DNA from 2 places in the Anoxybacillus sp. FSL W8-1294 genome. Region 1 is predicted to be linked to the other one. Evidence: a T-box and tRNA genes for the amino acid it is inferred to sense, from the RefSeq annotation. Region 1 holds a T-box; the other holds one or more tRNA genes.
The links. The T-box of region 1 lies ahead of NSQ23_RS04265 (valine--tRNA ligase). A T-box ahead of a tRNA ligase gene usually reads a tRNA of that ligase, here a tRNA-Val.
Positions count from the first base shown of each region.

Region 2: it has a tRNA-Val gene. The T-box ahead of NSQ23_RS04265 (valine--tRNA ligase) is inferred to sense a tRNA for this amino acid. The anticodon was not compared.

Region 1 is NZ_CP150179.1:806,765-811,175, reverse strand. Features, by position in the region: gene NSQ23_RS04265 (valine--tRNA ligase) at 1-1,889, opposite strand, end outside; T-box leader at 1,931-2,153, opposite strand; gene NSQ23_RS04260 (hypothetical protein) at 2,286-2,477, shown strand; gene NSQ23_RS04255 (aminoglycoside phosphotransferase) at 2,462-3,358, opposite strand; gene NSQ23_RS04250 (LysM peptidoglycan-binding domain-containing protein) at 3,374-4,318, opposite strand; gene hemL (glutamate-1-semialdehyde 2,1-aminomutase) at 4,406-4,411, opposite strand, start outside.
Region 2 is NZ_CP150179.1:156,816-161,226, forward strand. Features, by position in the region: rRNA gene NSQ23_RS00870 (23S ribosomal RNA) at 1-785, shown strand, start outside; rRNA gene rrf (5S ribosomal RNA) at 1,148-1,264, shown strand; tRNA gene NSQ23_RS00880 (tRNA-Asn) at 1,431-1,505, shown strand; tRNA gene NSQ23_RS00885 (tRNA-Thr) at 1,508-1,580, shown strand; tRNA gene NSQ23_RS00890 (tRNA-Glu) at 1,596-1,667, shown strand; tRNA gene NSQ23_RS00895 (tRNA-Val) at 1,678-1,753, shown strand; tRNA gene NSQ23_RS00900 (tRNA-Thr) at 1,813-1,888, shown strand; tRNA gene NSQ23_RS00905 (tRNA-Tyr) at 1,894-1,978, shown strand; tRNA gene NSQ23_RS00910 (tRNA-Gln) at 2,097-2,171, shown strand; tRNA gene NSQ23_RS00915 (tRNA-Lys) at 2,182-2,254, shown strand; tRNA gene NSQ23_RS00920 (tRNA-Gly) at 2,261-2,335, shown strand; tRNA gene NSQ23_RS00925 (tRNA-Ala) at 2,337-2,409, shown strand; gene rocF (arginase) at 2,553-3,449, shown strand; gene sigW (RNA polymerase sigma factor SigW) at 3,573-4,136, shown strand; gene NSQ23_RS00940 (anti-sigma factor) at 4,154-4,411, shown strand, end outside.

The DNA.
Region 1 (4,411 bases):
CGACCGACTTCACCAAACTCGTATTTATCGGCAAGTTTTGTTACCGTCTCAATCGTTTCATTTAAACGTGTTAAAATCCAATGATCGGCAACCGATTTTTCGCCATGTAAGTCGATGTCTTCATACGTGAATCCTTCCATGTTCATGAGCGCAAAACGAGAAGCGTTCCAAATTTTATTGACGAAGTTCCATGTCGCTTCAACTTTTTCTGTGCTAAAGCGCAAGTCTTGACCAGGTGCACTTCCTGTCGCTAAAAAGTAACGAAGCGAGTCGGCACCGTACTGATCGATCACATCCATCGGATCAACGCCGTTACCGAGCGATTTACTCATTTTTCGTCCTTGTGCATCGCGTACTAGTCCGTGAATAAGCACATCTTTAAACGGACGTTTTCCTGTAAACTCAAGCGCTTGGAAAATCATGCGCGATACCCAGAAGAAAATGATGTCATATCCTGTTACAAGCACATCCGTTGGATAATAACGGTTATAGTCTGCCGATGTTTCATCCGGCCAGCCCATCGTTGAAAACGGCCAAAGCGCAGAACTAAACCATGTATCTAATACATCTGGATCTTGTTCCCAATTTTCGATATCAGCTGGTGGCTCATGATCGACATACACTTCGCCTGTTTCTTTATGATACCATGCTGGAATACGATGCCCCCACCAAAGTTGGCGAGAAATGCACCAATCGCGAATATTTTCCATCCAATGTAAGTACGTTTTTTCAAACCGCTCTGGGACGAAGTTTACTTTTCCTTCTGTTTTTTGTAGTTCAATCGCAGCTTCAGCAAGCGGCTTCATTTTCACAAACCATTGCGTCGATAAATACGGTTCTACAACAGCACCACTACGTTCACTATGACCAACCGAATGCATATGTTCTTCAATTTTAAATAGCACGCCTTGTGCTTGTAAATCTTTCACGATTTGCTTACGGCATTCGAAGCGGTCGAGCCCCTTATATTGAAGAGCGTTGTCGTTCATCGTACCATCTTCGTTCATGACGAGAATGCGCGGCAAGTTATGACGGTTTCCGATTTCAAAGTCGTTTGGATCATGTGCTGGCGTAATTTTTACTGCCCCAGAACCGAACGACATGTCAACGTACTCATCACCAATAATCGGAATTTCGCGACCGACGATCGGTAAAATGACTGTTTTTCCGATAAGATGTTTATACCGCTCATCTTCTGGATGAACCGCAACGGCTGTATCACCAAGCATCGTTTCTGGACGTGTCGTTGCCACTTCGATATAACCTGAGCCGTCCGCAAGCGGATAGCGCATATGATATAGCGCACCTTGCACATCTTTATATACGACTTCAATGTCCGATAATGCTGTTTTTGTCACTGGATCCCAGTTAATAATATATTCGCCACGATAAATAAGACCTTTTTTATATAGCGAAACGAACACTTCACGCACCGCTTTAGATAGTCCTTCATCAAGCGTAAAGCGCTCTCGCGTATAATCGAGTCCGAGCCCAAGCTTTGCCCACTGGGAGCGAATATGCCCAGCATACTCTTCTTTCCATTTCCACGTTTCTTCAACGAACTTTTCACGTCCTAAGTCGTAGCGCGTCTTTCCTTCATTGCGCAGCTTTTCTTCTACTTTTGCTTGCGTAGCAATACCCGCATGGTCCATGCCTGGAAGCCATAAGACGTCATACCCTTGCATGCGCTTCATGCGCGTAATAATGTCTTGTAACGTCGTATCCCACGCATGTCCTAAATGGAGCTTTCCTGTTACGTTTGGCGGTGGAATGACGATTGTAAACGGCTTTTTCGTTTCATCACTTGTTGCTTCAAAAAACTTTCCTTTTAGCCACCATGCATAGCGATTCGCTTCTACAGCACGATGATCATATTTTGGCGGTAACATACAAATCCCTCCTTCAATCAAATAAAAAACTCCTTTCATCCGAAAAGGACGAAAGGAGACTCTTTCGCGGTACCACCTTTTTTCTTAAGCGATGCTTAAGCACTCAAATCGATAACGGCGATGCACCGGCTTCTCCTACTTTCGTTCGAAGAAGCAGCTCCAGGGCGACCTTCCGACGACCACAAACCTAGGAAATCTCGCAGCTACTGATTTCCCTCTCTGCAAGGCGGGTTGCGCCGTACTCTTCCCTGTCTTCGCTTTTTTCTATTCATACATAATACTATATAAAAATCATATGAATCGTCAATAAGGTTTGCCACATTTTCACTTCGTTATACATATGATAAAAAATAAGAGCTCCAACATGTGGAGCAAAATTGAAAAGGATGTGAGCATATGCGTAGACGTTACAACCCGTACGCTTGGCCACCGTGGCTAAGAAAACTTCGCTTTATTGCTGAACAATGCATCATCCCGATTACCGTCGTTCAGGCGATTCGAACGATTTTATTTCCAACAACGATTGACGTCATTTTACTCGCTATTTTCATTCTTCTTTCCTTCGCTTTACATTACGATTGGATTTGATGTTGTTGCTTTTCTTCTTCCCATTTTCCAATGACATATTCAATATTTTTCATTTGCCAATATGCCCGTTGCCAAGCAGCTGTCAGTTGCCGGTCATGACGTTGTTGTTCGTACCGATGAATGAGACGAACAAACCGATGTGGATCAACAAGTAAATGAAAAAACAATAACCGTTCATCTTCTTCAAGCGCCAATGTTTGTTCATATTGTGCAAGCCACTGTACCGCTTCATCACACGTCAACGGATACGTATACAAATATTGGCGAAAAAATAAGAGTAAATCATGAAATGGTGGAGCCCAGCGCGCCCGTTCGAAACTAATAAAATACGCTGTGCCATCTTCTCGTTCCACATAATGTTGAAACGATGGTCGACCGTGAATATAGCAAATACGCACCGTCTTTTTTTCACGCATGCGCTCGCGCCATTCATTTAACGTATGTTCAGAAAACGAAATGGCGCGCATAACGTCGAGAAAATGAGTGCAACATTGTAACTGAAACGGGGACATATACCATTGTTTTTCACATTGTTCAATATACTGAGTTAATGTTTGTTTTGCTTTTTCAAGTGAGCTTTTTCGTTTCTTATAATAAGATTCGATTTCCGCTTCAGTCGTTTGTATTTCTTTTAATGAATGTTTATGCCATCGCGCTAAATCGTGAAAAAACGATGAGGCTGGTTGCGTCTTTTCTTTTAGCCATGGCATTGTGTAATACCATTGGCCGCCCCGTTTTTTCGTTTCATAAATCGGAATGGCAAGCGGTATGCGTAAGCGGTAAGCTTGCTCAATCGCCTGCCAATAAGCAAATGAATCGATGCGTTTAATCGCGTATGTTCCATTTGTCGTTTCCCATTTTTGCACGCTCGCTTGTTTCATCACCATTCCGCCCTTTTATACTTTACTTGGCGTTGGAATGTATAGTAACTGACCTTCATGTACATCTGCGCCACTTTCAAGGTGATTTGTACGCAACAACTGTTGAACAGATACGTCGTATCGCTCGGCAATCTTGTCCAACGAATCGCCTTGTTGGACAATACAAATTTTCAAACGAGCAAACGCCTGTTCTTCATTTTTACCAAATAGTTTTGTTAAATATAACGCATTTTCATTTCGCTTTTCGTTCGTTTCCCTTCCTTTTAGTTCAAATTGAAAAGACGTTTCTTCTCGCTTGCTCTCCTGTTCTTCTTCATATCCCTTTTGAGTATCAACCTGTTCTTCTTCATGCTCCCCTTGAACATCAATCCGTTCTTCTTTATGTTCGTCATTATCAGCTACCTGTTCTTCATGGAGCATATAAAATGTCGGTACATTGACGATTGTTTCTTGTTCTTCTTTTTCTTCTTCATATACTTCTTGACGGGCAACAGCTTCAAACGGTTCAAAGTCGTCTGCGTTGTACGCATCCCACTCTTCTTCGTCTTCTCGATCATCATCCATTTGAATACCGTGAATGGCCACTTCAGCAATAAGAAGTAATTCGTTTTTCCGTAAGTCATAATCAAATGATTCGATCAGCACATACACTTGTTCAAGATCATCGACTCGCTCTTTTGGAACAGTTACATCAATTGGAAATTGATGTAAAAATTCACCCGTTTCCTCATCACGCATACGCACTTGTTCAATGTATCGCCCGAGTTCAAATGTTTCAACATCTTCTCCATCTTCTTCACGTTTTATATATTCTCCAGATAGTTCTAGCACACCGCGAATATACACGTAATCTTCTTGTTCCTCGATTGTAATTGTCGGTTGTAGCGAAATCGATAATAGTTGATCGACGTGATGTTCACGTCGAAACGCAATCGCTTCTTCAATTGAAAAACGCAACATGCTCATCTCTCCTTCAACGTCCAAGTCATTTCACATTACTATGGTTATGAGAAGAAAAAAAGAAGTATGCATAAAAAAAGCGATGCCCTAGAG
Region 2 (4,411 bases), 650 kb from region 1:
CATAGGTGGGAGACTGAGAAGCCTGGACGCCAGTCTAGGTGGAGTCGCCGTTGGGATACCACCCTTGTCGTACTGAGATTCTAACCCGCACCCCTGATCGGGGTGGGAGACAGTGTCAGGTGGGCAGTTTGACTGGGGCGGTCGCCTCCCAAAGCGTAACGGAGGCGCCCAAAGGTTCCCTCAGAATGGTTGGAAATCATTCGAAGAGTGTAAAGGCAGAAGGGAGCTTGACTGCGAGACCTACAAGTCGAGCAGGGACGAAAGTCGGGCTTAGTGATCCGGTGGTTCCGAATGGAAGGGCCATCGCTCAACGGATAAAAGCTACCCCGGGGATAACAGGCTTATCTCCCCCAAGAGTCCACATCGACGGGGAGGTTTGGCACCTCGATGTCGGCTCATCGCATCCTGGGGCTGTAGTCGGTCCCAAGGGTTGGGCTGTTCGCCCATTAAAGCGGTACGCGAGCTGGGTTCAGAACGTCGTGAGACAGTTCGGTCCCTATCCGTCGCGGGCGTAGGAAATTTGAGAGGAGCTGTCCTTAGTACGAGAGGACCGGGATGGACGCACCGCTGGTGTACCAGTTGTCCCGCCAGGGGCACAGCTGGGTAGCTATGTGCGGAAGGGATAAGCGCTGAAAGCATCTAAGCGTGAAGCCCCCCTCAAGATGAGATTTCCCATCGCGTCAAGCGAGTAAGATCCCTTGAAGATGACAAGGTAGATAGGTCCGAGGTGGAAGCGTGGCGACACGTGCAGCTGACGGATACTAATCGATCGAGGACTTAACTAAGCACACAAGAAAAGCGAAGGCGACTGTCCAGCCACGAAGAACGCGAAAGGCCTGCGAGGAGGCTGTTGCCGCCACAGCAGGACTGAAGCGGTTCGAGGGGCTAGGAGCCGCAGCTAGACATCAAGAAAAGCGTAGAACGGTCCTTGGCGAAGCCAAGGAAACGTCCGACGGAGCCGAGAGCTTTTGACGAAGACGTGCTTGCACGTCGAACGGAAAAAGCGAAGGCGTAGGAGGATGTTAGTTCGAAGCTAGACAGTAAGAAAAGCGAAGGCGACTGTTCTGTTATCTAGTTTTGAAGGAATAAAAAATGCTTGACAACAAAAAATATTCCGTTATAATAACATTTGTCTAAAGCATTATTGCTCGGTGACGATGGCGGAGAGGTCACACCCGTTCCCATCCCGAACACGGAAGTTAAGCTCTCCAGCGCCGATGGTAGTTGGCGGGACACCGCCTGCGAGAGTAGGACGTTGCCGGGCAAAAGATAAGTTATTCCGCAGTAGCTCAGTGACGAGCGATGCTTCATTGATTAGGCTTCGAGTTGCCTCGACGCATCCATCATCGTGGAGTGTGCGAGTAGAGGAAGAGGCAGTAAAGTTATGCAACATGTTGATGAAGCACAAATGATTAACTTTAACGCATCATTCCGCAGTAGCTCAGTGGTAGAGCACTCGGCTGTTAACCGAGCGGTCGTAGGTTCGAATCCTACCTGCGGAGCCAGTGCTTCCATAGCTCAGTTGGTAGAGCACTTCCATGGTAAGGAAGAGGTCACCGGTTCAAGCCCGGTTGGAAGCTTGTGTGTCGTATGTTGGCCCGTTGGTCAAGTGGTTAAGACACCGCCCTTTCACGGCGGTAACACGGGTTCGAATCCCGTACGGGTCATCTCTTTTATGGAGGATTAGCTCAGCTGGGAGAGCACTTGCCTTACAAGCAAGGGGTCGGCGGTTCGATCCCGTCATCCTCCACCATATCTTTTGATAAATGTGTAGGGAATTGGGTAATATAATGTAGTCCAGAGAAAATAACTGCCGGCTTAGCTCAATTGGTAGAGCAACTGACTTGTAATCAGTAGGTTGCGGGTTCAAGTCCTGCAGCCGGCACCATCCGCGGAGGGGTAGCGAAGTGGCTAAACGCGGCGGACTGTAAATCCGCTCCCTTTGGGTTCGGCGGTTCGAATCCGTCCCCCTCCACCATTTGTTTTCACATAATGACTATGTACATTTTTGTCATATCAATGTCGGATTATTTCGCGAATTTCCTTCAGAAATTCTCAAAATAATCTTGCGGTGTTAATTCATGAAGTTACATCAATGGGCTATAGCCAAGCGGTAAGGCAACGGACTTTGACTCCGTGATGCGCTGGTTCGAATCCAGCTAGCCCAGCCATGTATATGATGAGCCATTAGCTCAGTAGGTAGAGCATCTGACTTTTAATCAGAGGGTCGGAGGTTCGAGTCCTCCATGGCTCACTTTTTGCGGAAGTAGTTCAGTGGTAGAACACCACCTTGCCAAGGTGGGGGTCGCGGGTTCGAGTCCCGTCTTCCGCTCCATGGGGCCTTAGCTCAGCTGGGAGAGCGCCTGCTTTGCACGCAGGAGGTCATCGGTTCGATCCCGATAGGCTCCATATCGTTGAAACCTTAGGCAAGATGATGCCTAAGGTTTTTTGTTGTTATTCATAGAATAAATATTCAAAAAGTTGTCGAGTTGAGCCAACTGTTTCTCCTCATGTACAATAAACATCAGATACAACAAGGGGAGGAGATCGAGATGGACATTTCGATTATTGGAGTGCCAATGGACTTAGGACAAACACGCCGTGGTGTTGATATGGGGCCAAGTGCCATTCGCTACGCTGGCGTAGTAGAGCGTTTAGAAAACTTAAATCATGATATTGAGGATTTAGGTGATATTCAAATTGGTCGTGCGGAGCGCGTTCAAGATGTGACAAATCCAAAATTACGAAACTTGAAAGCGGTTGCTGAGGCGAATGAAAAACTAGCCGCTACGGTGGATGAAGTTGTAGCCAAAGGTCGTTTCCCACTAGTGCTTGGTGGGGATCACAGCATTGCGATTGGGACACTTGCAGGAGTGGCTAGACATTATAAAAGTTTAGGCGTCATTTGGTACGATGCGCACGGAGATTTAAACACGGAGGAAACGTCTCCCTCGGGAAATATTCACGGTATGTCGCTTGCTGCAAGTTTAGGACTTGGTCATCCAGCTTTAACGATGATTGGTGGATATAGTCCAAAAGTGAAACCAGAAAATATTGTGATCATCGGTGCTCGTGCACTTGATGAAGGCGAAAAACAATTAATTAAAGAAAAAGGAATCAAAATATATACAATGCATGAGGTTGATCGTCTCGGTATGACAAAAGTAATGGAAGAGACGATTGCGTATTTAAAAGAACGAACAGACGGTGTACATTTGTCTCTTGACTTAGATGGGCTTGACCCACATGATGCACCTGGAGTTGGAACGCCGGTGATCGGTGGGCTCTCTTACCGTGAAAGTCATTTAGCGATGGAGATGTTAGCTGAAGCGCAAATCATCACTTCAGCTGAATTTGTTGAAGTGAATCCGATTTTAGATGAGCGCAATAAAACAGCTGCAACTGCTGTCGCTTTAATGGGATCGCTGTTCGGTGAGAAGCTTGTATGAGAGGTGGCGTGATGCCACCTCTTCATTTTTTTTAAAAATATGAATATATTCGTTGCGATTTGTGGAACTTTGCTTTATGTTATTCGTATAAAATAGTAGCCCCCATGTGGAGGTAAATATTACATGGACATGTTTATTAGGCAACGCATTAAAGCAGTTAAAAAAGGAGATCAAAGTGCTTTTGCTGATATTGTCGAAATGTACAAAGATAAAATTTATCAACTATGCTATCGCATGTTAGGAAATCGTCATGAGGCAGAGGATGCGGCACAAGAAGCGTTTATTCGGGCGTATGTCAACATCCATACGTACGATCCAACCATGAAATTTTCTTCTTGGTTGTATCGCATTGCAACGAATTTATCGATCGATCGCATGCGTAAAAAAAGTCCTGATGTTTATTTAGATGCGGAAGTGTCAGGAACAGATGGGCTAACGATGTACTCTCAGCTTGCAGATAAGGGAACTTCTCCGGAAGATGCTTTAGAAAGCTTAGAGTTACAGAAAATGGTTCAAGAAGCGATTTTAAAATTGCCGGAAAAATATCGCACAGTCATCGTTTTAAAATATATTGACGAGCTATCGTTACAAGAAATTAGTGACATTTTAAACTTACCGATTGGCACAGTAAAAACGCGCATTCATCGTGGTCGTGAAGCATTGCGTAAACATTTAGGCCATTTATGATAAAAGGAGTGAGACAGATGCCATGCTCTAAACAAATTGTTCAATGGATGCATGACTACTTAGATGGGGATATTCCAAAAGAGGAAGAACGACAATTGCGTAGCCATATTCAACAATGTGAAGCATGTCGCGAACATTTTTATGCATTGGAAAAAACAGTGGCGTTTGTCGAAAACGTTTCTCACTTCACCCCTTCAGACGATTTTATCAAAAAAGTGATGTACAACTTACCTCGTGAAAAACGACGTGTACGTTGGAAACGGTGGTTTACTCAT